2 regions of the Ornithinibacillus salinisoli genome follow, and region 2 is predicted to be linked to the other one. Evidence: a T-box and tRNA genes for the amino acid it is inferred to sense, from the RefSeq annotation. Region 2 holds a T-box; the other holds one or more tRNA genes.
What was found. The T-box of region 2 lies ahead of ileS (isoleucine--tRNA ligase). A T-box ahead of a tRNA ligase gene usually reads a tRNA of that ligase, here a tRNA-Ile.
Positions count from the first base shown of each region.

Region 1: it has a tRNA-Ile gene. The T-box ahead of ileS (isoleucine--tRNA ligase) is inferred to sense a tRNA for this amino acid. The anticodon was not compared.

Region 1 covers NZ_JBHUMI010000016.1:311,891-328,853, forward strand. The annotation lists gene ACFSTA_RS12130 (DUF2624 domain-containing protein) at 1-18, opposite strand, end outside; gene ACFSTA_RS12135 (hypothetical protein) at 219-623, shown strand; gene ACFSTA_RS12140 (hypothetical protein) at 666-992, opposite strand; gene ACFSTA_RS12145 (NfeD family protein) at 1,070-1,705, shown strand; gene ACFSTA_RS12150 (Na/Pi cotransporter family protein) at 1,951-3,582, shown strand; tRNA gene ACFSTA_RS12155 (tRNA-Asn) at 3,989-4,063, shown strand; tRNA gene ACFSTA_RS12160 (tRNA-Met) at 4,067-4,143, shown strand; tRNA gene ACFSTA_RS12165 (tRNA-His) at 4,168-4,243, shown strand; tRNA gene ACFSTA_RS12170 (tRNA-Ile) at 4,259-4,335, shown strand; tRNA gene ACFSTA_RS12175 (tRNA-Ser) at 4,346-4,438, shown strand; tRNA gene ACFSTA_RS12180 (tRNA-Phe) at 4,853-4,928, shown strand; gene sodA (superoxide dismutase SodA) at 5,258-5,869, shown strand; gene ACFSTA_RS12190 (MFS transporter) at 5,986-7,254, shown strand; gene ACFSTA_RS12195 (peptidoglycan D,D-transpeptidase FtsI family protein) at 7,329-9,482, shown strand; gene phoU (phosphate signaling complex protein PhoU) at 9,606-10,265, shown strand; gene ACFSTA_RS12205 (hypothetical protein) at 10,326-10,886, opposite strand; gene ACFSTA_RS12210 (hypothetical protein) at 10,913-11,137, opposite strand; gene rpmG (50S ribosomal protein L33) at 11,315-11,464, shown strand; gene ACFSTA_RS12220 (5-formyltetrahydrofolate cyclo-ligase) at 11,572-12,141, shown strand; gene ACFSTA_RS12225 (rhomboid family intramembrane serine protease) at 12,525-14,078, shown strand; gene ACFSTA_RS12230 (hypothetical protein) at 14,099-14,950, opposite strand; gene ACFSTA_RS12235 (spore germination protein) at 15,087-16,544, shown strand; gene ACFSTA_RS12240 (YqgQ family protein) at 16,602-16,796, shown strand; gene ACFSTA_RS12245 (ROK family glucokinase) at 16,811-16,963, shown strand, end outside.
Region 2 covers NZ_JBHUMI010000009.1:136,861-153,823, forward strand. The annotation lists gene mraY (phospho-N-acetylmuramoyl-pentapeptide-transferase) at 1-818, shown strand, start outside; gene murD (UDP-N-acetylmuramoyl-L-alanine--D-glutamate ligase) at 815-2,164, shown strand; gene spoVE (stage V sporulation protein E) at 2,255-3,355, shown strand; gene ACFSTA_RS05590 (cell division protein FtsQ/DivIB) at 3,512-4,339, shown strand; gene ftsA (cell division protein FtsA) at 4,563-5,846, shown strand; gene ftsZ (cell division protein FtsZ) at 5,915-7,042, shown strand; gene spoIIGA (sigma-E processing peptidase SpoIIGA) at 7,274-8,194, shown strand; gene sigE (RNA polymerase sporulation sigma factor SigE) at 8,304-9,023, shown strand; gene sigG (RNA polymerase sporulation sigma factor SigG) at 9,145-9,924, shown strand; gene ACFSTA_RS05620 (YlmC/YmxH family sporulation protein) at 10,436-10,690, shown strand; gene pgeF (peptidoglycan editing factor PgeF) at 10,762-11,574, shown strand; gene ACFSTA_RS05630 (YggS family pyridoxal phosphate-dependent enzyme) at 11,596-12,264, shown strand; gene ACFSTA_RS05635 (cell division protein SepF) at 12,287-12,709, shown strand; gene ACFSTA_RS05640 (YggT family protein) at 12,713-12,982, shown strand; gene ACFSTA_RS05645 (YlmH family RNA-binding protein) at 12,995-13,774, shown strand; gene ACFSTA_RS05650 (DivIVA domain-containing protein) at 13,912-14,415, shown strand; T-box leader at 14,490-14,715, shown strand; gene ileS (isoleucine--tRNA ligase) at 14,777-16,963, shown strand, end outside.

The DNA of each region.
Region 1 (16,963 bases), on a different contig from region 2:
TTTAATAAATGTAGACATAATGTAACTCCTTTTTTATGATTGTTGTTACACTATATGCAAGAACTAGGATTTTTCAACTTGTACTTCTATTCATTATGTGAAGGCAAAATTATAAAATATAGAAGGTATTGTTTATTTTCCCAAAAAGTAACATTATATTATGTGAAAGTAACCATAAACTATAGATGCACCTCAACTTAATAAAGGAGGTCTTGATTATGGATGAGTTTAACCGTAGAGATAATATTGAAGATGCTCCAAATCATGGTGACCCGATCGAAAGTGGTCCTGTAGCTCCAGGAAATTTCGATAAGCCGGAAAGAGTCGAGACGTATAGCAATAGAGACGAAGAAACTGCTGCTGAGCTAACTGCAGACGATTATCGTGAACAACGCGTTCAAATAGACGATGATGAAGGTGCAGAGGCTAACACAGCCTTTGGTTGGGTAGCTATTGCTTTGTCAATTGTATCATTCTTTTGGTTACCAGTTATTATGGGCGCAGCAGGTATTATTGTTGGGTTCATGGCCAGAGCTAGAAATGCTGATACTTTAGGTAATATTGCCATTATCGCAGGGGCAATTTCCATCGTATTTGCGCTTTTTATAGGACCATTTCTATAACTATGGAGGCTGATTTCGATCAGCCTCTTTTGTTTTGGTTATTTATTCTTTATATAATGGAAAGAAGTAATATGAGTGAGACTTAATATCATATGGATTAACATTTGGATTCAGTGTTTTAAAATCAGTTAGTATATCATCAATTACTAAGGGTGTATTTTCAAATTCATTCAATTGTTCCGCGATAGATAACACAGTTTCACCTGGTTGTACTTTTATTTTTATTGCTTGAAAGTGACGTGCTTGCTCAGAATCAACTGTAGTAGAATATTCGTTTTTATCTTCACTTATTTGTGTTCCAATTGTCATGTCTTTATAAATACTTACTAAGAATAGTATAATGAATAAATAAAGCAAAGTTTTTTTCATTAAAGTGGCTCCTTTTAGTGAAACTTTAACAATCTTACATACGTATTATGAATGAAAGGTAAAGGAGGGGGATGTAGATGGAAATTTTTAATTATGATTGGATAGGTATGGTAATAACTGGATTTGCTACTCTATTTTTGATTGGTGAAATACTTGTAAATATGCGTGGATTCTTTGCTTTACTAGGTATTGGATTTATTACGGTTTATTTTTCAGTATATTTAGAAACAAACTCCCTTATCATTATGCTTATTATATATTTTGTTGGATTATTACTGATTGTAATTGATGGTAAGCTATTAAATGATGGTACGCTAGCTACTATTGGTGTCGCTAGTATGTTAACAGCAGTTGCACTACCTGCACCAACGTTTACTGCTGGTCTATACGCTGTACTTGGGGTATTGGTCGGAGTAGGTTCATCGTTTTTATTTTTAAAAGTATTTAAACGCCGAAAAATGTGGACTAAACTTGCTTTAAAAGATCGGTTAACAAAAGAAGCGGGATATAGTTCCATGAATCAAGATTATGAAGGTTTAATGGGCCGTGAAGGAAAAACTCTAAATGATTTACGTCCAGTTGGGACTATACGTGTCGACTCAAAGGATTATAGTGCTGTTTCCAATGGTCAATGGATTCCAAAGAATAGTAATGTCCGAATAGTTGTTGTGGATGGAACGAAAATACTAGTAGAAAAAATTGCAGAAGAATAAATTATCAACTCTTGCCGAACCAATGCATCACTTAGGCAAGAGTTTTTATTTTGCCTATCTTTTCACTACGAATAATATAGGGAGGGTAGAAAATAATAGGAGTACGCCAAATGAGTAAGTAATTTGTTTGTAAATTTAATGTAAAGTTTTGCTTTACATACTTTACAAAACGACTATCTTCAACAATAATGATTAAGGCATGTTTAATATATTTCAACAACGTATATGAAGGGACGGAGTAATCATTGAGTAATATTGATCTACAGACACTCCTATTTGAGTTTATTGGAGGATTGGGAATTTTCCTGCTTGGTATTAAGTACATGGGGGAAGGTTTACAGAAATCAGCAGGTGATCGACTACGCGATATTTTGGATCGTTTTACGAGCAATCCTTTCTTAGGTGTTTTAGCTGGTATTATTGTTACTATACTTATTCAGAGTAGTTCTGGTACAACCGTATTGACCATTGGATTAGTTAATGCTGGATTTATGACACTTAGACAAGCAATTGGCGTTATAATGGGTGCTAATATTGGCACGACAGTAACAGCATTTATAATTGGAATAGATATTGGGGAATATGCCCTACCAATAATAGCAATTGGTTGTTTCCTTTTATTCTTCTTTAAGAATACTAAAATCAATAATATCGGTCAGACCGTCTTTGGTTTTGGTGCATTATTTTTCGGATTAGAATTAATGAGTGGTGGATTGAAACCACTGCGTTCATTGGAAGTGTTTCAAGAATTGACACTTGAGATGAGTCAAACTCCTATATTAGGAGTAGTCGTAGGTACGGTATTTACAGTAATAGTTCAAAGTTCAAGTGCCACAATTGGAATATTGCAAACACTTTTTGCGGATGGTGCAATGGACTTAAAAGCTGCACTTCCAGTATTGTTTGGTGATAATATAGGAACAACAATCACTGCGATACTAGCTTCTATTGGTGCAAGCGTTGCTGCTAGAAGAGCAGCGTTAACTCATGTGATTTTTAATGTTATTGGTACTACAATTGTATTAATTTTATTAACACCTTTTACAAATTATGTTGGATTTCTACAAGAGCAGTTCGTTCTAAATAAAGAAATGACCATAGCGTTTGCCCATGGTAGTTTTAATATAGTGAATACATTGATTCAATTACCATTTATTGGTGCTCTTGCCTGGGCCGTTACTAAGATTGTTCCGGGTAAGGATGTTATCATTGAATATAAACCGCAACACTTAGATCCAATATTTATTCAACAATCGTCCTCTTTAGCGCTTGATCAAGCTAAGGCAGAAGTTGTTCGGATGGGTGAATATGCATATAAGGGATTAGAGGAGACAAACCTCTACTTAACAAATCATCATCAGAAGCATTCTGAAATGGCTATTCAGATAGAAGGCGCATTAAATAGTTTAGATCGTAAAATAACTGATTATCTTATTGAATTATCTGGTGAGTCAATGTCTGAATTGGAAAGCGCAAGACATACAGCTTTAATGGATTCAGTTCGTGATATAGAGCGAATTGGTGACCACTTTGAGAATATTATTGAATTAATTGATTATAAAATATCAAATAAGGTCCAATTGACCGATCAGGCAATAGAAGATTTAAATAATATGTTCGATTTAACCATTTTAACGGTGAAACAAGCTATTAAGTCTCTAGATAACACGAATAGAGAAGAGGCTCTAGCTGTCGTTCAAAAAGAAGATCAAATCGATAAAATGGAGCGAGTATTCCGTAAAAAACATATCATTCGTATGAACGAAGGGTTATGTAGTGGTTCTGCGGGTATCGTCTTTGTTGATATCATTAGTAATTTAGAACGTATTGGAGATCATGCAGTAAATATTGCTGAAGCGGTTTTAGGTGAAAAATAATTTTTAAAGTGATGAAATTATTTTGATAAGTATCTTTAAAAGGTGCACAAATTATTATTTGGATAGCAAATCGTACAGTATATCAATTTTACTGTACGATTTTTGCTTTTATTTTTTGAAAATAACATCTTTGAAATTTTGTAAAAGTTTATATTGAAATCTTTAAGTGGAGATGGTATAGTAAATCTTGTCGTTTTAAACATACATATCCAAGTAACGCAAATGAAAAAGTAATTAAAAATTATTGACATATTCTTTATAACATGATAAATTATATTTCGTTGCTAATAAAACAAGCTTACTTGACTAGAAGCACAATGCTTCTATGAATTAACTAGAAGATGTAGGGGTCCAACATCTTTGATTAAGCTTTCAAAAGCAAGATCAGGGAACAATTTTAGATTATTCCACAGTAGCTCAGTGGTAGAGCTATCGGCTGTTAACCGATCGGTCGTAGGTTCGAATCCTACCTGTGGAGCCAAGTGGCGGCGTAGCTCAGCTGGCGAGAGCGTACGGTTCATACCCGTGAGGTCGTGGGTTCGATCCCCTCCGCCGCTACCAACTTATATATTAATTACATCTATGGCGGTCGTGGCGAAGTGGTTAACGCACCGGATTGTGGCTCCGGCACTCGTGGGTTCGATCCCCACCGGTCGCCCCATAAATTTAATATAACGGACCCTTAGCTCAGTTGGTTAGAGCTATCGGCTCATAACCGATCGGTCGCAGGTTCGAGTCCTGCAGGGTCCACCATTAATAACTCGGAGGTATACCCAAGTCTGGCTGAAGGGATCGGTCTTGAAAACCGACAGGGGTGTCAAAGCCCGCGGGGGTTCGAATCCCTCTACCTCCTCCATACATATTAGGGCGTTAGTAGCACCATTTAAAAACTGAAACAACTTGTAGATGTAGGGACACAGTGAATAAGATAAGCTTAGAATCACTACCTTTAATATAATTTATACTATGGCTCGGTAGCTGACCGCTAACATCAATGAAACAACACCTATGTGCAGGTCTGTCCCGAAGCACCAAACATCTCAGAATAGGCTTTTAGATGTAGGGACACAGTGAGTAAGATAAGCTTAATATTACTACCTATAATATTAATTAAACTATGGCTCGGTAGCTGACCGCTAACATCAATGAAACACACCTATGTGCAGGTCTGTCCCGAAGCACCAAACATCTCAGAATAAGCTTTTAGATGTAGGGACACAGTGAGTAAGATAAGCTTAGTATTACTACCTATAATATTAAATTAAACTATGGCTCGGTAGCTCAGTCGGTAGAGCAAAGGACTGAAAATCCTTGTGTCGGCGGTTCGATTCCGTCCCGAGCCACCATTAACTTTAAGAATCAACAAGCATACATGCTTGTTTTTTTAAATTGTCTAGGAAATTGGCGATAAATCAAGTTTATCTAATCTCCTTTGGGGTATCTTCCATTTAAATCACTATTTTCCGTAGTGACATCGAACCATCAACGTTGTGCTGACTAAGTCTCTACATCGCTAACCTGGCGTTAGTGCTTTTGTTTTTATATACATATCTTTTTCTCGTTTACATCGTGGAAAGTATGCATATGATTTGCAACAAATGGAAACCTTTGATAATCTTGCAATTAAAGGATGAATATTCATTCCTTTCATTTAATTAAAAGGAGGAGTTTTATTATGGCTAAATTTGAACTACCTGAATTACCTTATGCATATGATGCATTAGAGCCAACAATTGACAAAGAAACAATGAACATCCACCATACAAAGCATCATAACACGTATGTAACGAAGTTGAATGGTGCGCTTGAAGGCAATGCTGACCTTCAAGGAAAGTCTATTGAAGATCTTGTAAGTAATCTAGATGCAGTACCTGAAAACATTCGTACTGCAGTTCGTAATAATGGTGGCGGACATGCTAACCATAGTCTTTTCTGGAAAGTACTATCTCCAAACGGAGGCGGAGAGCCATCTGGAGAACTTGCAGAGAAATTGAATGCAAAATTTGGTAGCCTTGATAAATTCAAAGAAGAATTTGAAAATGCTGCTGCAACTCGTTTCGGCTCCGGCTGGGCTTGGTTAGTACTTAACAATGGAGAATTAGAAGTTACAAGTACTCCTAATCAGGATTCTCCTTTAATGGAAGGAAAAACGCCATTATTAGGTCTTGATGTTTGGGAGCATGCATATTACTTAAAATACCAAAACAAACGCCCAGATTATGCAAAAGCATTCTGGAACGTTGTTAATTGGGATGAAGTTGCTAAAAACTATAGCGAAGCAAAATAAAGTATAAGGAAAAACACGAGGGAATTCCTCGTGTTTTTTTGTGCTTGAAAAAGCTTGTGCATATCCAATTGTGAATTGCTTAAACTATAAATGGAAAGTAAAAGGAGCAATTCGATATGCAGAAAAATTTTCAACATTTATTTGGTAAAACGGAAGTAAATCGTGATCTTATTCTATTATTATTAATTGGTGGACTATACTCCTTAGGGATTTTCTTATCAAATACATTTGTAAATATATATTTATGGAAGCAGGCTGGGGATTATATTACAATTGCAGTTTATAATTTAGCTATCTTCCTATTTCAACCAATAACATTTATACTTGCAGGTAAAATTGCCAAAAAAGTAGATCGTATAATTGTATTAAGATTAGGTGTAATATTTTTATCCCTATTTTTTTTATGTGTGCTCTTTATTGGTGAAAAAGCTGCTACATATAATTTTTTGCTAGGGAGTTTATTGGGTATTGGCTATGGTTTTTATTGGTTAGCGTTTAATGTATTGACATTTGAAATTACTGAACCTGAAACGAGAGACTTTTTTAATGGATTTTTGGGTGTTTTACAATCTTTTGGGGGAATGATTGCTCCTATATCAGCGGGAATAATTATTTCGAGAATGTCTGAAAATGTAGGTTATACAGTTATTTTTACTGTGTCATTTATTTTATTTATTTGTGCTGTTGTCAGTAGTTTATTTCTAAAACGGCGATCAGCAGAAGGTAGCTTTTATTTTAAGAGAATCGTACAAGAAAGAAAACATAATAAAAATTGGGCTAGAATACTTAATGCCCATGTTTTCCAAGGGTTGCGTGAAGGGATTTTCATGTTTGTTATTTCGATATGGATTTATATTGTAACCAAGAGTGAACTGTCGCTTGGTATGTTTAACTTATTCTTCTCGGGATGTTCATTTATTTTTTATTTTTTAACAACAAAATTTGTAAAACAATCGAAACGTAAGCAATCCATCCTTTTTGGCAGTCTGCTTCTATATCTTTCACTTTTTATCATTTTAATACATGCCAGTTATGTAACACTTATTATATATGGAATTTTGATAGGAATTGCATACCCAATCATTAACGTTCCATATATGTCATTGACATATGATGTTATTGGTAAAGCACGTAAGGCAAAAGAATTACGAATTGAATATATTGTGGTCCGGGAATTTTTCTTAAATATCGGACGAGTGGTTTCTATCACTGTTTTTCTATGTGCGGTTTCGTTATTTGAAGCTGAAAAAATTATACCAATTCTGTTAATTATTTTTGGTGCTCTTCATTTATTTATATATATTTCAATAAGAAATATATATTTAACCAATCCACAAAAAGAAGTACTTATTAAAGATCAAATATCAGACGAAAAAAATCGTTAATACTATTCGTTTATAGTAAAAATGGTGATATAATATAGGGTAGTCTTATAAAAAAGTTTTAATGGGGGAGAAAGATGAAAAAGAATAAAAAGAAGAAGGCACAGTTGCCTTTTCGTTTAAATATATTATTTTTTATTGTGTTCTTACTATTCTCAGTTCTTATCCTTCAATTAGGTGTTGTTCAAATATTAAATGGAGAGAGCTTCCAAGAAGAGATCGATAAAACGATTCAAGATACGACGAAAATTCCAGTTCCGCGGGGAAAAATTTATGATAGAAATGGAAATGTAGTTGTTGATAACAAACCTTTATATGCAATCACGTATACGCCTCCTAAAGGTGTTCAAGCAATTAAAAAGTTAGATGTAGCAGAGAAGCTATCTAAATATATAACTATGCTTGCAAATTGTGAAGGAATTGATGATGCAGATCAATTAGAAGAATGTAAAGCAGAAAGAAATAGTCAGATCAAATCAATAACAGAACGAAATAAAAAAGAATACTGGTATTTAAAAAATCAAGAAGAAGCAGATGAACGTTTATCATTGGAAGAAGCGTCAGAAATGAGTAATGCAGAGCAATATAATGAAATATTGGACCGCATTACTGATGAAGAAATTAGCAATTTTACAGATGAGCAATATGAGGTTATCTTAATTAAGAAGGAATTAGATAAAGCTTATTCCTTATCACCACAAATTGTAAAAAATGAAAATGTTACCCCTGAGGAATATGCACAAGTAGCAGAACATTTGCATGAATTAGAGGGTATAAATGCGACGACTGATTGGGATCGTGAATATCCGTATGAGGATACATTCCGAAGCTTACTGGGATCAATAACTTCCCAAGATCAAGGAATCTTAGCTGAAAAAGAAGATCATTATTTAACCAGAGGTTATAGTCGAAATGATCGTGTTGGTAGAAGTGGATTAGAAGAGCAATATGAAGATTTATTACGAGGAAGAAAAGAACAAATACAATATACGACGAAAAATGGAAATGTTATTGATTCAGAAGTAGTTGTACAGGGGGAACGCGGGAAAGACTTGGTTCTAACCATTGATATGGAATTTCAAGAAAAAGTGGATGAAATTATTCGGAAAGAACTAAAAACAGCTTATGATGTAAATCCATCCGCAAACAAATATATGGAGGATGCAATTGCTGTTGTAATGGATCCTAAGACTGGTGAACTGCTAGCCGTTTCTGGCCAACACTATGATTCCAAAGAAAATGAGTTCGAAAATGTTGCTTTTAAAGCGTTATACGATGCGCATCGTCCTGGTTCAGCAATTAAAGGCGCAACTGTTTTAGCAGGTTTTGAATCTGGAGTGATTTCACCAGGTACATCTTTTTATGATAGTCCGATTACTATTGCAAGTGGGGAATCTAAAGGTTCTTGGACTTCAGGACTTGGATCACTTAATGATATTGGAGCATTACGACGTTCATCCAACGTTTATATGTTTTATGTCGCATTAAAGATGGGTGGGGAAAATAGATACCCATTCCCTAATGGACAGACAGCATCCTTCAACACAGATGCTTGGCAAAAGATGAGAAATTATTTTATGCAATTTGGTTTGGGTGTACAAACGGGTATTGACTTTCCATATGAAGAAACAGGATATAAAGGGGACGAAGCTTTCAATCCAGGTCTTCTAATGGACTTTGCTATTGGACAGTACGATACATTTACAACGTTACAATTAGCTCAGTATGTGTCTACGATTGCCAACGATGGCTATCGAGTTCGTCCTCATTTCTTAAAGGAGGTACGTAATCCTAGTAACACGGATGAACTTGGCTCGCTATTTAAATCTACAAATACAGAAGTCCTTAACCGTGTAGTTATGGACCAAAATCTACTCGATCGAGTTCAGGAGGGATTTCGTCAAGTTTTCCAAGTATCAGGAGGTACTTCCTACAGTTATTTCAAGGATAAGGATTATAACCCAGCTGGAAAAACAGGAACAGCTGAGAATGAAAAATGGGATAATGGTGTTATGTATGAAACGGAAAACTTATCATTAGTTGGCTATGCACCATTTGATGAACCGGAAATTGCGTTTGCTTTAATTGTGCCGAACACAGCTCCTATTAGTAATCGTCACCCTGTAAATAATAAGATCGGTGAAGGAATTTTAGATGCGTATTTTGAACTTAAAGAAAAAAGAGATCAGGGAGAATCTTCTAATGATGAAGAAGATGAAGTAGACGAATAATATTTACCCTAAGACCACATTTGGATCTTAGGGTTTTTTTACATTAATTTTACATAGAATTTATGAAAACTTTATAATGGATTGTTAAGATAAGGATGTAATATATTGAAGGGGGCAGTTGGATTGGTTATTCGTGAACAGTTTCAAAAGCAAATGGAAGAATTAAACCGTGATATTATTGAGCTTGCTCACAAAACAGAAAATGCATTAGGAAGAGCACTAGATGCGTTATATAATCAAGATATTGAGCTTGCGCAAGCTGTTATTAAGGATGATAAAAAAATTGACCAGGACGAAATGGCTATAAATAATGAGACCATTTTACTTATAGCGAAACAGCAACCAGTCGCAACTGATTTAAGGAGATTAATTATTGCCTTACGAATTGTTACAGATATTGAAAGAATGGGGGATAACGCTAAAAATATTGCCAAGTCAACCATTCATTTAGGTGATGAATGTAATATAACTGTTCCTCCGGAGTTAAAAACAATGCGTAACATCACATTAGAAATGTTACAAACAGCTATACGTGCATTCCAATATGAGGACATCTCGGTAGCACAGAAACTAGCAGAACTAGATGATCAAGTTGATAAGATATATAAACATGTAGTTACCACTCTACTAAATGAAACGGCAACGAAACCAGACCATATTCAGTACATCATGCAAATCGCATTTAGTGCGAGATACATTGAGCGATTTGCAGACCACATCACAAATATCGGTGAAAGTATTTTATTTTTGGTAAAAGGTGAGAATTACAACTTAAACTATTAAATCATAAGAAAGAGGAAGCAATTTAGTCACACGAACTAATTGCTTCCTCTTTCTATCTAGTTATCTAGTAATGGCTTCAGCTATCTCGTAGTGACTCATATCACTAGTGATAGTAAATTCACCTAATTGGACTCGTAGACTGTATCCTTCAGAATCCATATATTGAATAAGTTCATCAGCATTTTCAATAATACCGTTTTCTTCCAATTCATGACTAATTGTAGAAGTTGGCATTCCAGATTCGATTGTTAATGTATAGGATTGAACGGATTGCTGTTCAGATTCATCGTCTACTTCCTCTGCTTCTTCAACATTTTCGTTTGAATTCGATTCTGATTCTTCCTGCTCATCCGCTTGATCGGATTCTTCCGATTCATTGTCTTCTTTTGTTGTGGATTCTGCTTCTGCTTCTGTTTCATCTGAATCGTCATTCACTGTAAGAGTAATAAACTCTGACTCATCTAATACGCGATACCCTTCGTTTTCGAGTTCGCTAATCAAGTCATCCACTGCCACTTCTGAAAGATCTTGTTTAGATCCATTATCGAAGTAATTGACAATAAGTGTTATTAAACCTGCTGAAAATAAACCTATTGCAAATGCTCGAATTGAATGTTTCATGATTTTCACCTAACTTTTTAATTTAATTATTCATCCTCTGTTGTTGCTGCAACTTCCATTGACATATCTTCTGTTAGTAATTCTTCTTCCAATATCTTTACTTTTTTCTTTAATTGATAAGTTTCCTGCATAGTTGATATGGACAATTGTTCTAATTCGCTTTCAAGTTTTTCAAATTTATCAGTTAGGAAAAAAGAAACAACAAATAAGGCAATAGCCACTATAATGATAGTTATTCCTGCTAAAATCATTTGTTTACCTCCATTTCATTTACATTACTAGTTATACCATATAAATTGGAAAGAGAAAACAATTAATTTTTTCCATTATCAACTTGATTGATTTCAAAACTTCTGCTATTATAAATAAGTCTGAGATGAATCATAAGATGCCTATAAAGCAAGTTGTTATAGTTTGGAGGGAAAAACATGCGCGTAAATATCACATTAGCTTGTACGGAAACAGGGGATCGTAATTATATTACTACAAAAAATAAGCGTACAAATCCTGAGCGTATCGAGCTTAAAAAATATTGTCCACGTCTAAAAAAACATACGTTACACCGTGAAACAAAATAATTAAACTAAAATCCTCTAAACTGACTTTATTGTCAGTTTAGAGGATTTTTTAATTTTATCTTGTTGTGATAATGTTATTGTATAATAATAAAGTTGGGGGTGTTTGTATGTCTAAAGAAAAATTACGAAAAGCTATGATACATAAACTGAAAAACATTAACAATGAAAATAAGAAAATAATAGAACAAAGGCTTTTACATCAATTAATTCGTACAGATCTTTGGAAACAGGCAAGAACTATTGGTATAACCGTTTCACAAGGGTTTGAATGGGATACAAAATCTATTATTCAATCAGGGTGGAACGAAGGAAAAAAGATGCTTGTCCCCAAATGTATTCCTTCACAAAAAAGATTGCAGTTTTATGAATTACATCATTTCGATCAATTAGAAATGGTATATTACAATTTATTAGAACCTAACCCGGAAAAGACGAAAATTGCGGACTTGTCAGAAATTGATTTATTAATAGTACCCGGACTATTATTTGATAAATTTGGTTATCGAATTGGTTTTGGTGGGGGTTACTATGACCGTCTACTTGAAAGTTATGGAGGGGAAACGGTATCTTTAGTGAGTGATATGCAATTTATTGACGCCATGCCAACTGAAAAATTTGATATACCAGTAAAAAATTTAATAACGGAAACAGGTATAAAAGAAGTTATATCAACTTGATGAAGATTCTTATTTGTAAGCAATATGCATAAATAAATTTTTTCATGAAATAACTAATAACACCATACTATGAAAAGGGTGTTAATATGAGAGTTATTGTTTTTCTGACATGCATTGTAACAGTGATTTCCTTACTCTATAAATGGCGATACCGTGTCATGAATACAATTCTTGCTGTAAGCTTTTTGCGGAAACTGGCAGTAACATTGTCCATGAATATGCCAAATATCCGCTCCAAAATAATTCCTAACCTTTTTAATCAAACGACAGATAACAATTCATTATAAAAGAAGTTGTTTTAAACAGCTTCTTTTTTCTTCTTCATACCAAGAAAAATAGTGATAGTTTTGGTATGATGTACAATAGGGGAGGAGACGAATTGAATGTATGTAAATGAGCTTTTTAAAATGTATACAATCGCTAATAGTCTAACTAAACATAGTAATTATGAAGTGCTTCATATTAACAAGGACGAGAATGAAGTTTGGTTACATAAATATGAAAATAAGACATCTACTGTTATTCGATTCATTCATCATGGGTTTGACTGGAAAAATCATCTAAAAAAAGATGTGGCAGTGGTATTTCAAAAAACGAAAGCAATGAAACGTTTATTACGTGGAAATATAAAAATTCATAATGTTTACTTTGCTACACATGAACCTGTTGACGAATGGGAAATATTAAAAAAACCAATGCAATTACAAGATAAAAAAGATATTAAAATGAATGTTTATTATTTGTCGGAACGGGATTTTGTTGGGGAACAAAACAGATTACTAGATTCCCTTCAAAATCCTATAATTGACTCCCCTGAACTTGATTCTGAAATTGAAATGGAACAATATATTAATCAGTGTAAAATGGATCTAACTCACTTGGTGCAGCACAAGCAAAAGGAAGTATCACAGGTTTATTCCTATGGCAAACCAATTGTTACCTATTTGCTTCTAGCGGTAAATCTGGTCATGTACCTCCTAATAGAAATGATGGGGAGTAGTACAAATACGGAAACATTAATAACCTATGGAGCTAAGTACAATCCAGCAATTATAGATGGAGAATGGTGGCGAATCATAAGTTCCATGTTTTTGCATATTGGATTTATCCACCTCTTTATGAACATGCTAGCAGTATATTATTTAGGTACACTTGTTGAAAAAATATATGGTTCATGGAGGTTTATCACCATTTATTTCCTAGCAGGAATTGGTGGGGGAATTACTAGTTTTGCCTTAACTATAAATGTATCAGCGGGAGCTTCTGGTGCATTATTTGGTTTATTCGGCGCATTATTATATTTTGGGTTGAATTACCGGCGCGTCTTTTTCCAAACGATTGGTAGTGGTTTATTAGTTTTAATTGGAATCAATGTCATCATGGGTTTTATGATTCCACAAATTGATTCTGCTGCACATATAGGTGGACTCATTGCAGGCTTTATTGCTGCTGCGGTCGTACAGTTGCCGAAGAATAGAAAGAAACGTATACCATTAATATTTGCTATTATTTATGGATTATTACTTTATGGAATGGTTACATACGGGATGGAGCAGAATTTATCTAGCCCTGAATTTCAGCTTGGTTACATTGAAGTACTAATGAATCATGATGATTTTGAAGGGATAATTGAGAGCGCATCTCGTGGATTGGAAAATCCCGGCGACTTTGAAGCCCTTCTATTATTTCAACGTTCCTATGCTTATATAAAGTTAAATCAAATTGAATTAGCATTGAAAGACTTAGAAGAGAGTGTATCTCTCCAACAAGAGAATTCTGAAAAAATTCCTCAAGCATATTATAATTTAGCGTTACTGTATTATAATAACGGAAATGATAAAGCCGAAGAAACTATTCGTATTGCAAAAGATTTAATGCCAAATGAGAAAGCTTATGAAGACTTGTATAGGCAGATTATAGGTGAAGACCTTGAATAAAGTGCTCGTACAAGAGCACTTTATTTTTGCGTGATATTTTGGATCAATTTCTCTTTGGAACCGTTTAACTCAAATACTACGAGTAATTGATTAAGTTGTTTATCAAGTAATACGAGTGGGGTATAACTTTGAAGCTTTCCTTGTTTTGAATCTGCTGCAGGAAGTATGTAATTCTTATATAGTCCTTCCCATAATTGCCCAATAATTTTATTAGTTTGCTCCTGATTGAAGCCTGGTAAATTTTCCATGCTATACTTATTTAATTCTGTCAATGGAATGGTATGGTATCTTTCCAAGTCGATTGAAAAGTGGGATAGTAATTGCTGCCAATGTTTAAGGAGTTGTTTATTTTTCTTTTTATCTAATGACTCAGCTACATTTTCTTCTAGTCTATTTGAGGCTGATTTAAATGCATGATATCGATTTTCTTGATACACATATAAATTATCAAATGTCATTTGTTGAATACTTTTTATTGTATTTTCTGGATAGTGAATTTCTCCATGATGAAAAGAGATGGATTCCCAGATAGCATCCGCATTATTTTGTAAATCTCTACTTATTTCTATACGATCTTTATTTTGCTCCCATTTACTCTGTACTCCTACTAAATTTCCATTTGAAAAAAGCAAGGAAACATCCTGCCGTAAATATATATCTTTCTCAATGTTGGAAAAGGTTGTCCAGTCAATCGAATACCCTTGATTATCTTCTGGGATATAGGTTAAAGTGGTCGAAGCATCCACAAATGATAGTTCTTCATCTGGTGGGAAATAGGTGATAACCTGAACAGAATTTATATTTAATACGTATAACACGCCAATCGCTGTAACCAATGAAAAAAGAAGTAATGTTATGGTCTTTTTTTTCAATTTCCTCATCCTCTAGTCTTTTTTATCAATGTATGAGATGAGACAAGCATATATGATTACGGAAAAACGACTGTATAGAATTATAGGAAACGATTAAACTAACTGTATTATTAATAAAGGAATATTTGGTGATGATATGGAAAAAGAAAAACAAGAATTATTTTCTTCATATTCGAAAAACGTTACATATATTCATGACAGATTAGGAATCGATAAAAGTTTTGACATTGTTCATTTAGACCTTGAATATGCAGGTCGAAATATGGCGATGTTTTTTGTTGATGGTTTTGTAAAAGATGATATTTTGCATTTATTAATGAAGCTACTCGCTAAGACTGAACCGAAAGATCTGGAACCTGACCCACTTGAAAAACTAATAAAAACATACTTGCCATATGTGGAATTGGATATGGTTGATGATCTTAATCAGGCATCAGATTTAGTCCTAGGCGGTCCCACAGCATTAGTTGTTGAAGGAATCGATAAAATAATAATTATTGATGCTAGAACCTATCCAGTCCGGTCTCCAGGAGAACCCGATTTAGAAAGGGTAGTTAGGGGTTCTAGGGATGGGTATGTAGAAACAATTGTTTTTAATACGGCTTTAACTAGAAGAAGAGTTCGAGATCGCTCGCTACGTATGGAGTATTTGCAAATTGGGAGGCGCTCTCAAACAGATATTTGCCTATGTTACATTGATGATATTGCGGAGACGGAAAGGGTGGAGGAACTAAAGGAAAGTTTAAAAATGATTGATACAGATGGGCTCCCGATGGCTGAAAAGACCATTGAAGAGTTTATAAGTGGTCAACATTGGAACCCATTTCCAACAGTACGTTATACCGAAAGACCGGATACGGCCGCAACACATTTATATGAAGGCCATGTACTAATTATTATTGACGGTTCACCAAGTGTAATGATTACTCCTTCAACATACTGGCATCATTTGCAACATGCGGAAGAATATCGGCAAAAACCTTTGGTAGGTGCCTATTTACGGTTAGTTCGTTTTATAGCAGTTTTAGCATCGATTTTTATTTTACCGTTATATTATTTATTGTCTAGTAATCCAGATTTATTGCCAAAAGGATTAGAGTATATAGGCCCAAGTGATTATGGTGCAGTACCGTTATTGGCACAATTTATTTTTGCGGAAATAGGTATTGATATGTTGCGAATGGCTGCAATTCATACCCCTACTTCATTAGCAACTGCTATTGGTTTGGTTGCTGCAATATTAATTGGTCAAGTCGCAATCGAAGTAGGGTTGTTCTCCTATGAAGTGATATTGTATTTAGCTATAGCTGGAATTGGAACCTATGCTACGCCTAGTTATGAGCTAAGTCTTGCAAATCGATTAGTGCGGATTTTTCTTTTACTTACAACTTCATTATTCGGTGTTATAGGTTATATGGCAGGGATAACGATGTGGATTATATACTTGATTCGTATGAAGTCGTTTCAATCTCCTTATTTATGGCCGTTTATACCGTTCTCTTCTCATGCATTTCGTGATGTTTTATTACGTTCGCCTATTCCATTAAAAAGCAAAAGACCAACTCTGTTGGACCCTCAAGATCCAGATCGTTAAAAAGATCTGGATTGTTGTTTTGGTAAGAAATTGCTATAATTATTGTGGTGAAAAAATATGAATACATTTTATGATGTGCAACAATTATTAAAAAAATTTGGTATATTTATTTATGTAGGTGACCGATTAGCTGATCTTGAATTAATGGAAATGGAACTTACGGAGTTGTATAAATCCCAACTAATACGAGTGGAAGAATACCAAAAGGCTATTTTGGTATTAAGACGTGAGAAAAGATTAAACAACAATTGAAAGAAGGCTATGCAATGAAAGAGTTAATGATTGGCGTAGACATTGGAGGTACTACGGTTAAACTAGGATTTATAAATGTAGATGGAGAAATTATAGATAAATGGGAGATTCCGACAAACACGAAAAATCAAGGTGTTTCTATTGTTCAAGATATATGGGATTCCATC
Region 2 (16,963 bases):
TTATGATTGTGATTAGTATCATAATTACATCTATTATTATGGTCAATAAAAATCAAGCTACTTCGATTGGATATGAGCTTTATTTATTAATATTTGTTCTTGTAGGATATGGTCTATTAGGTTTTCTTGATGATTTTATAAAAGTAGCTATGAAAAGAAACTTGGGATTAACATCAAAGCAAAAAATGTTTGGCCAAATTGTAATAGCTCTTATATTTTATTTTATTTTACGAAGTCAAGATTTCCCTACTTATATACAAATTCCAGGTACTAATATTCAATGGGAATTTGGTTGGACATATGCATTATTAATTATTTTTATGCTTGTCGGAGCTTCAAATGCGGTAAATTTAACAGATGGACTCGATGGATTACTGGCGGGTACTGCCGCGATTGCTTTTGGTGCTTTTGGAATTTTAGCATGGTATGGAATTCCTCAAAATGAAGTAGCTATCTTCTCATTAGCTGTTGTTGGAGCTTTATTAGGCTTTCTTGTTTTTAATGCCCACCCAGCTAAAGTGTTTATGGGAGATACCGGTTCTCTAGCGCTAGGGGGAGCAATTGCTGCTTTAGCAATATTAACGAAGTTAGAAATATTATTAGTAATCATTGGTGGCGTATTTGTAATTGAAACTCTTTCCGTCATTATTCAGGTTATTTCGTTTAAAACAACAGGAAAAAGGGTATTTAAAATGAGTCCATTACATCACCATTATGAACTGTTGGGCTGGTCTGAGTGGAGAGTAGTTACAACATTTTGGTTAATCGGAATAATTTTTGCCGCTCTAGGTATTTATATTGAGGTGTGGTTAGGTTGAGTAAACTATTAGATTTCCCATATGAACAAGTACTTGTTTTAGGCCTTGCTAAAAGTGGTACTGCTGCTGCGAAGGTATTATTAGAAAATGGGGTTAAGGTACGTATAAATGACATGAAGGCTAGTGAAGACGATCCTGGAGTTATTGAATTGAAATCAATGGGGGCAGATGTCATTGTTGGTTCTCACCCCTTATATGTTTTAGATGAAATGGAATTAATCGTCAAGAACCCCGGAATTTCATATGACAATCCGATTGTCATTGAAGCACTTAATCGTCACATACCAGTTATTACAGAAATAGAGATTGCTGGCCGCTTAGCACAAGGCTCAATAATTGGAATAACAGGTTCAAATGGAAAAACAACGACAACAACATTAACGAATGACATGCTCCTAAATAGTGGTCAATCAGTGAAACTAGCGGGGAATATAGGTATAGTTGCTACGGATGTTGCCAAACGATTAGCTGCACATGAAAAAATGATCTTAGAATTATCCTCTTTTCAACTAATGGGTACCCAAACATTTAGGCCCAATATAGCTATTTTATTAAATTTATTTGAGGCACACTTAGACTACCATAAAACATTTGAAAACTACGTTGAAGCGAAGTGTAATATTTTTAAGCATCAGACTGAAGAAGATTATTTAGTTTATAATGCCGATGATGAAAAAATCGTTCATGCTGTACAACATGCAAAATCGATTAAAGTTCCTTTTTCAATAAGAGAAAAACAACCTCATGGAGCATGGGCAGATGAAGAGAGCATCTTTTTTAGAGATGAGAAAGTGATCGGCCGAGAAGAGGTTGCCTTGGTTGGGGATCATAATGTAGAGAATATTTTAGCATCCATTAGTGCAGCTAAATTATGTGGAGCATCAAATGAAGGTATTCGTACGGTATTAACTACATTTACAGGTGTTAAACACCGTCTTCAATTTGTGGATAATATTCATGGGAGGCTATTTTATAATGACTCCAAAGCAACTAATATATTAGCTACAAGTAAGGCACTTACTTCATTCAACCAACCAGTTATTTTACTTGCTGGCGGACTTGACCGAGGGAATAACTTTGATGAACTAATCCCCTATTTAGATAATGTAAAAGCTATGATAGTTTTTGGTGAGACTGCTGATAAACTAGAAGAAGCAGCTCAGAGCGCCGGAGTGAAAACAGTAGTTCAAACGAAAAATATCGAAGCAGCTGTACAACGAGCGTATTCTGTTTCACAAGCAGCTGATGTTATCTTACTATCTCCAGCCTGTGCTAGTTGGGATCAATATCGTACTTTTGAAGAAAGAGGAGACATGTTTATTCATGCCGTGCATACATTAAAGTAGGGGCTTGTTTCATTATTTTGGCACTACTTTATCAAATAAGATTCGCCCCTAAGTCTATGTAGAATAAGGGGTGTTTTTTTGATTCCTAAAATGATGAAGATGAAAGATAAGCCTGATTATACGTTGTTAACGATAGTCATTCTTTTACTTATCGTTGGGATTGTAATGGTATTTAGTTCTTCGTATATTTGGGCAGAATATAAGTATTCAGATACATTTTATTTTTTGAAGAGGCAATTATTATTCGCAGGTGCTGGAGTCATTGCAATGTTATTTGCGATGTTAACCCCATATAATACCTGGGGAAAGTATGCGAAAATTGTCTTACTAGTCTGTTTCTTTTTATTGTTAATTGTATTGATTCCAGGAATTGGGATGACTCGTGGTGGAGCACAAAGTTGGATTGGGGTAGGTGCTTTTAGTATTCAGCCATCTGAATTTATGAAATTAGGTATGATAATCTTTTTATCTGCCTATCTCGCTTCGAATCAAAAATATATTACATCCTTAAAAAAGGGTTTTTTCCCATCTCTTATGTTAGTTTTTACAGCATTTGGTTTAATTATGCTTCAACCGGATTTAGGTACTGGCATGGTCTTAGTTCTCACTTCGATGGTAATGATCTTTGTAGCAGGAGCTAGAATATCTCATTTTATTGGACTAGCAGTTTTTGGAGTGGTTGGATTTGCGTATTTAATCATATCCGCTCCTTATCGAATAAGTCGAATCACCGCGTTTCTTAACCCGTGGGAAGATCCGCTAGGGGATGGTTTCCAAATCATACAATCTCTTTATGCTATTGGTCCAGGCGGGTTAATGGGCGTTGGATTAGGTGGTAGTTTACAAAAATATTTTTATTTACCCGAGCCGCAAACGGATTTTATTTATGCGATACTAGCAGAAGAGCTTGGCTTTATTGGCGGTACTGTTGTCATTGTTTTGTTCGGTTTGTTATTTTGGAGAGGAATTAAAATTGCGTTGGAGGCACCCGATCTATTCGGAAGATTTTTGGCGTTAGGGATTGTGTCTATGTTAACGATCCAAGTGATGATAAATGTTAGTGTCGTAATTGGATTGATCCCAGTAACAGGTATTACTTTACCTTTCCTTAGTTATGGGGGGTCATCGTTAACGTTAACCCTTTGTTCAGTAGGTGTATTACTCAATATTAGTAGATATACAAAAGTATGAGAATTAACAAAATATAATTGGTAAATATTTATGCGGAATCTAGTGAAAGTTTACTATATGTTTATTTGCGTATTATGTTATAATTTACCTAACAATAGAAACGGCATGTTCGTGCCGTTTCATTATGTTAATTTCTTATAGAAGGAAGAAATAGCAATGAGTGAAAAGAAGATTGTTTCAATAGAGGATCGAATCCCAAAATTGAAACAAGCGCGTAAGAAAAAAGCAAATAAACGATTAGTGTTTTATCTTTCCATTTTCTTCTTCTTAGTATCTATCATTGTTTATCTTCAATCTCCCTTAAGCCATGTTAAAACCATTAGCGTTGAAGGGAATTCGTATTTTTCGGAGCAATCTATCATTGATCAGAGTGGGTTAGCTATTCATACGAGCATTTGGACGATCAATAAAGAAAAAGTAATTGATTCTCTGAAGAATAATCCAATAATTGAATCTGTTCAGGTAGATAGAAAATTGCCTTGGACAGTGAAGATTCAAATATCTGAACATGAACGGATTGGATATGTAGAAGAGGACAACCTATATTCGCCCATTTTAAGTAATGGTACGGTATTGACAGAACATGGACAAGAAATCCATACCGGTGATGCTCCGCTTTTAGTTCAGTTTACGGAAGAAAAATATTTACATAGAATCTCGAAAGAACTGAAAGAGCTACCAGTAAGTATTTTGAATTTGATTTCTGAGGTGCATTGGAGTCCAACATCGGAGAATAAAAATAAAATTATGCTGTATATGAATGATGGTTATTTAGTAGATGGAACTATACGTGATTTTGCTGAAAAAATGAAAGTTTATCCTTCTATTGTCGCCCAAATAGATTCAGATGAAATGGGGATTATTCATATTGGTGTTGGAGCCTATTTTGAGTCTTTTGAACAAGCAACTAATGAAGAGGACTTAAGTGAAGAATCGACTGAAGAAGCAGAAGGTGAAAACATAGAAGATGAAAATGATGAGTAAAATTAATGTTTTCATTTAAATTAGTGTACAATTTTATTAAAAAATAGCATAATTAAAGAGGAATTAAGAGTTTTTTATTGAATTTACTATTATATATTTCTTTTTTATGTTATTTCCTATAAAATAATAGATTATAGAATATTAATAGAATAAGCTTAATAGAAAATCATCTGATTAGACATAGCGTTTTGTTAGATGCGTCTGAATTAGGAGGTGCCTTTCGTTGAACAACAGTGACATACTAGTTAGTCTTGATATAGGTACAGCAAAAATAAAAGTTATAATTGGCGAGGTATTAAATGACTCACTAAACATTATTGGTGTAGGTACAGCAAGCTCTAATGGAATGAAAAAAGGAGCGATTGTTGATATTGATCAAACTGTACAATCGATAAAAACAGCCGTCGAACAAGCTGAGCGAATGGTTGGCATGCAAATAGACAGTGTAGTTGTAGGAATAAGTGGAAATCATATTCAATTACAGCCATGTCATGGAGTAGTTGCTGTTCAAAGTGAAAACCGTGAAATCAGCGATGAAGATGTTAAAAGAGTAATTGATGGTGCCCAGGTAATATCTATTCCGCCTGAACGAGAAATTATTGATGTCATTCCGAAACAATTTATCGTGGATGGTTTAGATGAAATAACGGATCCAAGAGGTATGATCGGAGTAAGGTTAGAGATGGAAGGTACAATTATTACCTGCTCAAAAACTGTTTTACATAATTTGTTAAAATGTGTAGAGCGTGCAAATCTACAAGTTTCTGATATTTGTTTACAACCATTATCGGCAGGTACTGTAGCACTATCGAAAGATGAAAAAAATCTTGGGGTAGCCCTTATTGATGTAGGTGGTGGTTGTACAACAGTTTCTGTTTTTGAAAATGATCATCTAGCTGCAACTAGTGTTGTTCCGTTAGGCGGAGACAATATAACGAAGGATCTATCAATTGGGTTACGAACATCAACAGAAGAAGCGGAAGATATTAAGCTAAATTATGGACATGCTTTTTATGATGAAGCCCAGGAAGATGAAACTTTTGAAGCTACAATCATCGGAAGTAATAAAACAGAAACGTATAATCAACTGCAAATTTCTGATATGATAGAAGCAAGGTTGGAAGAGATCTATGCTTATGCTGAAAGAGAAATAAGAAAAATGGGTTACCATGAATTACCAGGAGGATATGTATTAACTGGTGGTACAATGAAAATGCCTGGCGTATTAGAACTTGCACAAGATCTGTTCCGAGCTAATGTACGTATAGCTATACCTGACTACATAGGTGTAAGAGAATCACAGTTTACGGCAGGGGTTGGTATCCTTCAATTTGCATATCATAATGCAAAAATACAAGGAAAAGAATTGTTTCCATCCGTACAAGCAGGCATGGAAGAACAGAAACCAAAACGAATGAAAAAACAACAAACGAAATCGAATGATAAACAAGAAAATCAGAAAAAAGAATCTGGAATTGCTAATTTGTTTAAGTATTTCTTCGATTAATCTAGCGTTCCCATACGAAAATTAGCTTCTAGAAATCTTGTAATATGCATATTAGGAGGAACGAAAATATGTTAGAGTTTGATACAAATATGGACCAACTTGCTTCTATAAAAGTTATTGGTGTTGGTGGCGGTGGAAATAACGCTGTTAACCGTATGATTGAGCATGGTGTTGAAGGTGTAGAATTTATCGCTGTCAACACTGATGCACAAGCTTTAAATCTATCAAAAGCAGAAATTAAGCTACAAATCGGTGGAAAACTAACTCGTGGATTGGGTGCTGGTGCAAATCCTGAAGTTGGTAAGAAAGCTGCCGAAGAAAGTAGAGAACAGCTTGAAGAGGTACTACAAGGTGCCGATATGATCTTTGTTACTGCTGGTATGGGTGGCGGAACTGGAACAGGTGCAGCTCCAACTATTGCTCAAATAGCTAAGGACTTGGGTGCATTGACGGTAGGTGTTGTAACACGCCCATTTTCATTTGAGGGAAGAAGACGATCAACACAAGCAGTTTCGGGCATTGATGCATTAAAGAGTAATGTTGATACATTAATCGTTATACCAAATGATCGTTTACTTGAAATTGTTGATAAAAACACTCCAATGTTAGAAGCTTTCCGAGAAGCGGATAACGTTTTACGTCAAGGTGTGCAAGGTATTTCAGATCTAATCGCTAAACCAGGGTTGATCAATGTGGACTTTGCCGACGTGAAGACAATTATGTATGATAAGGGATCTGCATTAATGGGGATTGGTGTTTCGACAGGTGAGAGTCGAGCTACAGAAGCTGCGAAAAAGGCAATTTCTTCTCCATTACTAGAAACTTCTATTGATGGTGCTCATGGAATTTTGATGAATATAACAGGTGGAACAAATTTAAGCTTGTATGAAGTGCAAGAGGCGGCAGATTTAGTTACTAATGCTGCAGATGAAGAGGTAAATGTAATCTTTGGATCAGTTATTAATGAAGATCTAAAAGATGAAATCGTAGTTACGGTTATCGCAACAGGGTTTGATGAAGCGAAAAAAGTAGAAACGAATCCTAGACAGCGTCCAGTTGTTAATCATCATCAACATGCTGCAACAAAAGAAGAACCTAGAGAATCTGTTCAACAACAGCACCGTCCAAAACAAGAGGAAGATACCTTAGATATCCCTACATTTTTACGAAATCGAAATAGGGATAAAAACCGGTAAACTAACTAAATAAATGGAAAGAAACGTATAGTAAATACTATACGTTTTTTTTATACCTATTTTCCCGACAAACTTTCCGATAACTAGTTGAAATTAGCGATATTGTGCATACAAGAAGTGACAGACTTCGCTCATTAACTAAGCTATACTTTGTCTACAGCTAGGCTCTTTCTCACGTCCAGTACTGATCATAGCCCAAAGTTTTCTTGATTGTTAGAAAGGAAGAGTAAGTTGACTATTTATCTTGATGTTGTCTGGGTATTAAATTTTTTTCTTGATATGATGCTTTTATTGCTTACACAAGCATTAGCAAAGGAGAATGTAAAAAAATATAGACTTTTTATCGGTGCTTTAGTTGCATCATTGCTAGTCCCGATAACAGTATTTTATCCAGGCTCATTTTTTACGACTGTAATAGGGAAACTACTTTACTCAGTAATTATTATTCTAAGTAGTTTTCATTTTTATTCCGTGTATCGGACAATTAAGTTACTATTTTTATTCTATTTTACTTCTTTTTCTGTCGGAGGTGGTTTAATAGCAGCACACTTTCTTTTCCAGAATCCAATTGGTTTATCACAAGGAGGGTTTTTGACATTTGATAGGGGTTTTGGTGATCCAATTAGCTGGATTTTTGTAATTATTGGTTTTCCAATCGCTTGGTGGTTTACGAAGATTCGTATGGACAAGCATGCAGTTGAAAAGATACGCTATGATCAATTATATTCTGTGACTATCTCGATTAAAGAAGATTCTTTTTCAACTACTGGATATATAGACAGTGGTAATCAACTTACTGCTCCACTATCCCAAAAGGCAGTCATTATTTGTGACGAACCTTTTTTGAAACAATGGTTTACACAAGGTGAATGGGAAAGTCTTAGGACAGCACATGAAAATTTGGATATTGAAAAAATACCCAAAAACTGGGAAAAATATATTCAGATTATACCTTATCATGGAGTAGAAGGAAGTAGTAGATTTTTATTTGCCATTAAACCAGAACAATTAGTAGTTTACTATGATGAAGAAAAAATAATGACAAATAAAATATTGATTGGTATTCAATTTGGGGATTTGACGAAAGATCACAGATACCATTGTTTACTACACCCACAAATCTTTAAATTGTCTGCTGTACAGTCAGCCTGATTATTAGATCATTTATTATTCATCAAGTCTTATGGTATATGCCTTAGTTACACTTACGCAGGATATGAAAGTTTATACTTACTTATCTGCCAAAAAAGGAGAGATAAATTTGAGATTATTCAAATTAAGGATTCGATTATGGTGGTATAAAATTCTTATAAAATTAGGAATTAAGTCCGAAGAGATCTACTACATCGGTGGAAGTGAGGCATTACCACCACCATTGTCGAAGGAAGAGGAAAGTGAACTGCTAGCATTACTACCAAATGGGGATAAATCAGCTAGGGCGGTATTAATTGAACGAAATTTACGGTTAGTAGTGTATATTGCACGTAAATTTGAAAACACTGGAATTAATATAGAGGATTTAATAAGTATTGGAACTATTGGGTTGATCAAAGCGGTAAACACATTTAACCCTGAAAAGAAAATCAAACTCGCTACATATGCATCGAGATGCATAGAAAATGAAATTCTCATGTACTTAAGAAGAAATAATAAGTTAAAGTCAGAAATTTCATTTGATGAGCCATTAAATATCGATTGGGATGGCAATGAGCTTTTGCTTTCTGATGTCTTAGGTACGGAAGAGGACATCATTACGAGAAATTTAGAGACCAAGGTAGATAAACATTTATTGCAAAATGCATTATCCCAATTAAATGCTAGAGAAAAACAAATTATGGAGCTTCGGTTTGGTTTAATTGGAGAAGAAGAAAAAACTCAAAAAGATGTAGCAGATATGTTGGGGATTTCACAGTCCTATATATCTCGTTTAGAAAAGAAAATTATTAGGCGTTTAAAAAAAGAATTTAATAAAATGGTCTAGCCTAGTTGTGATAAGCATTTTAGCCATTATTTCATTATTTGTGAAAAAGTAATCTTGCATAAAATCCCTTCCTAGCGGAGATACTGTCCATGAACAGCATCTCCAACTGGGAGGGTACAGAATGACTAGACATAAAGTTGTAATATGTGGTGTTGATACATCCAAATTACCAGTATTGAAAAATGAAGAAATGAGAAAGCTATTTGTTAAAATGCAAGCCGGAGATATTTCAGCTAGAGAGGAACTTGTAAATGGAAACTTACGTCTAGTATTAAGTGTTATTCAACGTTTTAACAATCGTGGGGAGTACGTAGATGATTTATTTCAAGTAGGTTGTATAGGTTTAATGAAATCAATTGATAATTTTGACTTGAGTCATAATGTTCGATTTTCTACGTATGCCGTTCCAATGATTATTGGTGAAATTAGAAGGTATTTAAGGGATAATAATCCTATACGTGTATCTAGATCACTAAGAGACATTGCTTATAAGGCTTTACAGGTAAGAGAGAGATTAATTAATAAGACATCCAAAGAACCAACTCCAATGGAAATTGCAGAGGAGATGGGAGTTCCTCACTCTGATATTGTATTTGCAATGGATGCTATTCAAGATCCTGTCTCGTTATTTGAACCAATCTATAATGATGGTGGTGATCCTATTTATGTTATGGATCAAATTAGTGACGAAAAGGATAAAGACGAAACTTGGGTGGATAAGCTCTCCTTAAAAGAGGGAATGTATCAATTAAATGAACGCGAGAAAATGATATTAAATAAGCGGTTTTTTCAAGGGAAAACACAAATGGAGGTTGCTGATGAGATTGGTATTTCCCAAGCTCAAGTCTCCCGTTTAGAAAAAGCAGCCATAAGTCAAATGAATAAGCAAATGTTTGAATAGCATATAAAACATTATAAAGTAAATGTAATAATACTTAGAAGAGAAGAGCAGGTGAAATTCACCTGTTCTTTTTTTTATGATGACATTATAAGCCGCTATACATGCGTATTAAATGCATGGTGACTCCTACAGAACAGCGAAGAGATAAAAATGATGAATGGAGCATGGTGACGTCTGTTCCCATATTATCCGAAAAGACAGGTATTCTCATAGTAGTTAGAGCGAATAACGTACTTGGTCCCTTCTTTAAGCGAAGTCGATGAGTCCCCTACCCTTTAGAGTAGCCTGCGTCTTCTCGTTTTGGTTCCCCTGTGCAGGGGAACCAAGTTGATATGTAGTAGTATATATCAATTACTGATTAAGATTCATTTCTTGGAAAAGGCAGCAATCTTTTATAAAACATATTTTTAAATTACATAAAACTATGCAAAGAAGGGTTTCTAACATGTTTTGTAAAGGATAAATCGAAAGTGGACTGCATATACATTTTTTATAAGGTGGGTGATTTTGGATGGTCACATTGTCGGAGCTTCAAACAAAAGAAGTCGTTGTCATTAATGATGGAAAAAGGCTAGGGCATATTTCAGACTTAGAAATTGACCCTAATCGCGGAAGAATTATTGCTTTGATTATATATTTACGTGACAAAGGGGGTTTTTTTGGGAAATCAGATGAACTAATTATTTACTGGGATCAAATTGTTACGATCGGTATGGATGTTATATTGGTGAGAGATGCTTCAAGCCAACGATTATTAATAGATTAAACCCTTTTCACATAAATACAGTTGTAATATATGTTAAAATAGTAGAAGTTATGAAAAAGGGGTTGAGTTGTATGGCAGATGTCTTTTTACATGAAAACGAATCGTTTCTATCGATTAAAAAGTGGCAAGAATTAAACCCAAACTTAATTGCAGGTTTTACATCAAGAATTGGAGGAGTAAGCGAAACCCCATATGATTCGCAAAATTTAGGTTTACATGTACCAGATAAAAAGCAAAGTATATTATCGAATCGTAGGAGTTTAGCACAACAGTTAAATTTCCCACTAGAAAGTTGGGCTTCAGGCGAGCAGGTTCATCATTCGCATGTTCAAGTTATAACACAAGCAGATAAAGGAAAAGGGGCAATGGATTATGACAGTTCCATCCAAGGCACCGATGGACTTATAACTAATGAGACTGGTTTATTGTGCACAGCTTTTTTTGCTGACTGTGTACCATTATACTTTTATGACCCGCAATCGAAATATATCGGGATCGCTCATGCAGGATGGAAAGGATCTGTTAATCGAATTGCTGAAAAAATGGTAGAGAAATTACAATCTTTAGGTGTTGATGTACGAAAATTACTCGTTGCGATCGGACCATGTATTTCACAAGAAAATTATGAAGTAAATAGTCAAGTGATTGATCATGTTTCTCCTAAGTTAAGAGAAAAAACGACTGTTCACGTGGGAGAATATAAATATTTACTGAATTTAAAACAATTAAATGTCGAAATCCTTTTACAATGTGGTGTTTTTCGTAATAATATAGACATATCTAATTACTGCACGTATACTGAGAAATCGCTATTTTACTCACATCGACGAGATCAAGGTAAAACAGGAAGAATGTTAGGATATATCGGATTAAGGAGATTCTAATGAAGAGGTGAATTGGTTATAATGGATGTAGCAGCAAATTTAGACACGATTTTGTCTCATATTAAGCAATCATGTAATAAAAGTAATCGAAATCCCGAAGAAATTACCATAATTGGTGTGACAAAATATGTTACAATAGAACGAACAGAAGAAACAATTAAAGCTGGCATTACAAATCTTGGCGAAAATCGTCTAGAGGGTTTTCAGGAAAAATACAACCACTTTAATAATAGAGCAAAATGGCACTTTATCGGTACACTACAGTCAAGAAAAGTAAAGGAAGTTGTTGATCAGGTAGAAGCTATACATTCCTTAGATAGACTATCGTTAGCAAAAGAAATAGACAAGCGTGCTTCGAAGCAAGTAAATTGTTTTATACAGGTTAACGTGAGTGGAGAAGAATCGAAGCATGGAATAAATCCTAAAGATTTATTACCGTTTGTAAGAGAACTAGCTCCCTATCCGAATGTTCGTGTAGTTGGTTTAATGACCATGGCTCCACATATAAATGATGAGCAACACTTACGTAAGATCTTTAGAGATTTAGCTGCTTTAAGAGATATGATAAGAGATAGTAATTTTTCACATGCATCTTGTGAATTTCTATCAATGGGGATGAGTAATGATTATCAGATTGCCGTTGAAGAAGGAGCTACACACATCCGAATTGGCTCTAAACTTGTAGGATAATAGGGAGTAATGGGGTGAAACAATGAGCATTAAGAATAAAATTAAAAATTTCTTTACCATGGATGAAGAATACGAATATGTAGAAGAGAGTATGGAGCAACCGGATTTCCCAGCAACAACAGCTCGAGATAATGTCGTTAATTTAAAACGTATCGAAAAAATGAATTCAAAGGTCGTGCTTTGTGAACCTAGAACTTATAATGAAGTTCAGGAAATAGCGGATAACATTATTAATAGGAGAGCAGTTGTAATTAACTTACAGCGTACAGATCTTCAGCAAGCAAAGCAAATTGTTGATTTTTTAAGTGGCACTGTGTATGCACTTAATGGTAAAATGCAAAAACTTGGTTCGCAAACTTTTTTATGTGTGCCAGACAATGTAGATGTATCTGGATCCATTTCGGAGTCATTTGCGGAAGTAGAAGAATTTAACAAAGGATGGTAATATATGTTAGCACAAATATTTAATTTACTAGATATGGCCCTACGCATTTATAGCTTTGGGTTAATTATTTATATTTTTATGTCATGGTTTCCTGGTGCACGTGAGTCAGCCTTCGGAAGTTTTTTAGCAAAGATTTGTGAACCGTATTTAGAGCCGTTTCGTAAAATTATACCTCCACTTGGTATGATTGATCTTTCACCTCTAGTAGGAATACTAGTCATAAACTTAGCAAGACCAGGTTTGTGGGAACTATATCGATTTATTGCGTATTAAAGGAAATGACGAATGGATATCTATCAACATTTTAGAAAAGAAGAACATGAATTTATTGACCAAGTCTTGTCTTGGATAAACGATGTGGAAAGAACATACCAGGCTAAGATTACTGATTTTTTAGATCCTCGAGAACAGCAAATTGTTGAAATGTTAATCGGAACTAGTCATGAAGATGTAACACTTCATCAATTCGGTGGTGGTTCGTACACGGAACGAAAGCGAGCAATTATAGCACCATTTTATGAGAATATATCAGAAGAAGACTTTCAGTTGACCCTATTACAAGCCACTTATCCACAAAAGTTTATTACATTAACACACCCTGATGTAATGGGGGCGTTTCTATCTTTAGGAATTAAAAGAAAAAAGCTTGGGGATATTGTTGTCGAAAATGGAGTTATTCAAATTATGACAACAGATGATATTGCACAATATGTTGTTGCTAATTTAACATCAATTAAAAAGTCTAATATTACAATTGAAGAAAAAGCTATGCAATCACTTATCCAAACAGAACCCAATTGGGTAGAAGTGGACCAAACGGTCTCGTCACTGAGATTAGATAATGTTTTGAAAGAAATTTATCATATTTCTAGAAAAATAGCTTCCGAATATATTGAAAAAAAACAAGTAAAAGTGAATTATAAGCTAGTTGAAGATGGTAAATTTATGCTCCAAGAAAACGATCTCATATCTTTACGTGGTAAGGGAAGAAGTAAGCTTGTAAGTATTAATGGACATACCAAGAAAGAGAAAATAAGAATTACTACTGCCGTTTTAAGAGATTAACCAATTGAAATAATTTTTTTAATATATTTCTCAATTTTTGCAGGAGTTTGGAATTATTTGTCGAAATTTACATAATAACGATATTATACGTGTTTATTATAAATAGAATTACTAAATACTGTGAGGAGGTGGCCTTTGTGCCATTAACACCGCTAGATATTCATAATAAAGAATTTACAAGAGGCTTCAGAGGGTATGATGAAGATGAGGTTAATGAATTTTTAGATCAAGTCATTAAAGATTATGAAATTGTTATTAGAGAAAAGAAAGAACTTAAAGAAAAAGTGGAGCAAATGAATGAAAAGCTTAGCCATTTTACGAACATTGAAGGAACATTAAATAAATCGATTCTAATTGCACAAGAAACTGCGGAAGAATTAAAAGGGAATGCTACAAAGGAATCCAAGTTGATTATTAAGGAAGCTGAAAAAAATGCTGATCGTATTATTAATGAAGCATTAACAAAATCTCGTCGTATTTCCTTAGAAGTTGAAGAATTGAAGAAACAAGCAAAAGTATTTAGAACTCGTATGAAAATGCTTGTGGAAGCACAGTTAGATATGATTAAGACGGATGATTGGGATGAATTATTCGATGTTGAGATGGGTGAAGAGCTCGAATTAATTAATAATGAGTCATAAACCTTGACGTTTTATGGATTTTTACATATAATTCATACACAGATGTATGTGTTCTCTAAAAGTTTATATTTGTTGTAAATACTATGATAGAGAAAGTATAGAAGCAAATGAACTGTTTGAGCGAGTCAGGGATGGTGTAAGCCTGATACAGCTATGCTTTTAGAAAATCACTCTTGAGTATCCATTCGAAAGATGTCAAGTAGAAATGGACGGATATTTCACGTTACGAATATCAAGTGAATTTAAAATGATTTATTTTAAATTTATAAGGGTGGTACCACGAGTCTTCTCGTCCCTTTTGGGATGCTAGAGGGCTTTTTTTAATTTTATTTTGTAAGATAATGAAGGAGGAAAAGTGAGTATGGATTATAAAGATACGTTACTCATGCCGAAAACAGAATTTCCGATGCGTGGAAATTTGCCGAATAAAGAACCGAAAAGACAAGAAAAATGGGAAGAAATGAATCTATATGAAAAAGGACAGGATCGCACAAAAGAAAGACCATTATTCATTTTGCATGATGGACCTCCATATGCAAACGGTGATCTCCACATTGGTCATGCGCTGAATAAGATCTTAAAAGACTTTATTACAAGATACAAATCTATGACTGGCTATCATGCCCCATATGTGCCAGGATGGGATACTCATGGCTTGCCTATTGAAACTGCATTAACAAAAAATAAAAAAATAGACCGTAAAAAAATGAGTATTGCTGAATTCAGACAAAAGTGTGCGGAATATGCGATGGGACAGCTGGATAATCAACGTACCCAGTTTAAACAACTAGGTGTTCGCGGGGAGTGGGATAATCCTTATATTACGTTAACGAAGGATTATGAAGCTGCGCAAATTAAAGTATTCGGTGAGATGGCTAAAAAAGGATATATCTATAAAGGGTTAAAACCCGTTTATTGGTCTCCTTCATCAGAATCCGCGTTAGCTGAAGCGGAAATTGAATATCAAGATAAACGCTCTGCATCGATATATGTTGCCTTTGAAGTGAATGATGGAAAAGGTGTATTAAACAATGGTGATAAAATCATTATTTGGACAACTACACCTTGGACAATCCCAGCAAACCTTGCGATTGCATTACATCCATCATTAAATTATGTGGTAGTGGAAGTAAATGGGGATCGTTTTGTTATTGCAGAGGAATTACTTGAAGCGGTAACGAATGAGTTAGAGTGGGAAAATGCTCATGTTGTAAAAACATTTAAAGGTCAAGACGCGGAAAAAGTTGTAGCTAGACATCCATTCTATGATCGTGATTCCCTTGTAATCTTAGGTGACCATGTAACAACGGAAGCAGGTACTGGTTGTGTTCACACTGCCCCTGGACATGGTGAAGATGATTTCTTTATATCGAAAAAATATGGAATTGACGTATTGTGTCCAGTAGATGAAAAAGGTGTATTTACTGCACAAGCTCCTGGATTTGAAGGTATGTTTTATGATAAAGCAAATAAAGTTATTACTGAAAAATTAGAAGAAGTAGGAGCTTTACTGAAGTTATCATTTATAACGCATTCTTATCCACATGATTGGAGAACGAAGAAACCGACGATTTTCCGTGCAACTTCACAATGGTTTGCATCAATAAAAGACTTCCGTCAAAACATTTTGGATGAAATTAAAGAAGTTAATTGGTACCCGTCATGGGGAGAAACTAGATTATATAATATGGTTCGTGATCGTGAGGACTGGTGTATTTCACGTCAGCGTACATGGGGTGTTCCAATTCCAGTATTTTATGGAGAAGATGGGACAGCGATTATTACGGATGAAACGATTGAACATGTATCTAAATTATTTGCAAAGCACGGGTCTAATATTTGGTTTGAAAATGAAGCCATTGAATTATTGCCGGAAGGATTTACTTCGGAACACAGTCCAAATGGTAAATTTACCAAAGAAACGGATATTATGGACGTATGGTTCGACTCGGGTTCTTCCCATGCAGGTGTTTTATTAGAGCGTGATGACCATAGACGTCCAGCAGATATCTATTTAGAAGGTAGTGACCAATATCGTGGCTGGTTTAATTCATCATTATCTACATCCGTGGCAGTGACTGGAAAAGCTCCTTATAAAAATATTATTAGTCATGGATTTGTGTTAGATGGTAACGGTAGAAAAATGAGTAAATCACTTGGAAATGTTATACAACCAAGTAAAGTGTTAAAGCAATTAGGAGCGGACATTCTAAGACTTTGGGTTGGTTCTGTTGATTATCAAGCAGATGTACGTATTTCTGATGATATTTTGAAGCAAACCTCGGAGGCGTATCGTAAAATTAGAAATACTTTCCGGTTTATGCTGGCAAATTTAGCTGATTTCAATCCGGAAACAGACCGAGTTCCAGAATCTGAAATGCAAGAAGTGGATCGATACATGCTTCATCGATTACAGCAACTTTTAAAAGATGTACGTGGAAGCTATGAAAAATATGAGTTTTCTCCTATTTTCCATCGCATTCATAACTTCTGTGCAGATGATTTAAGTTCATTCTATCTCGATTTTGCTAAAGATATTTTATATATC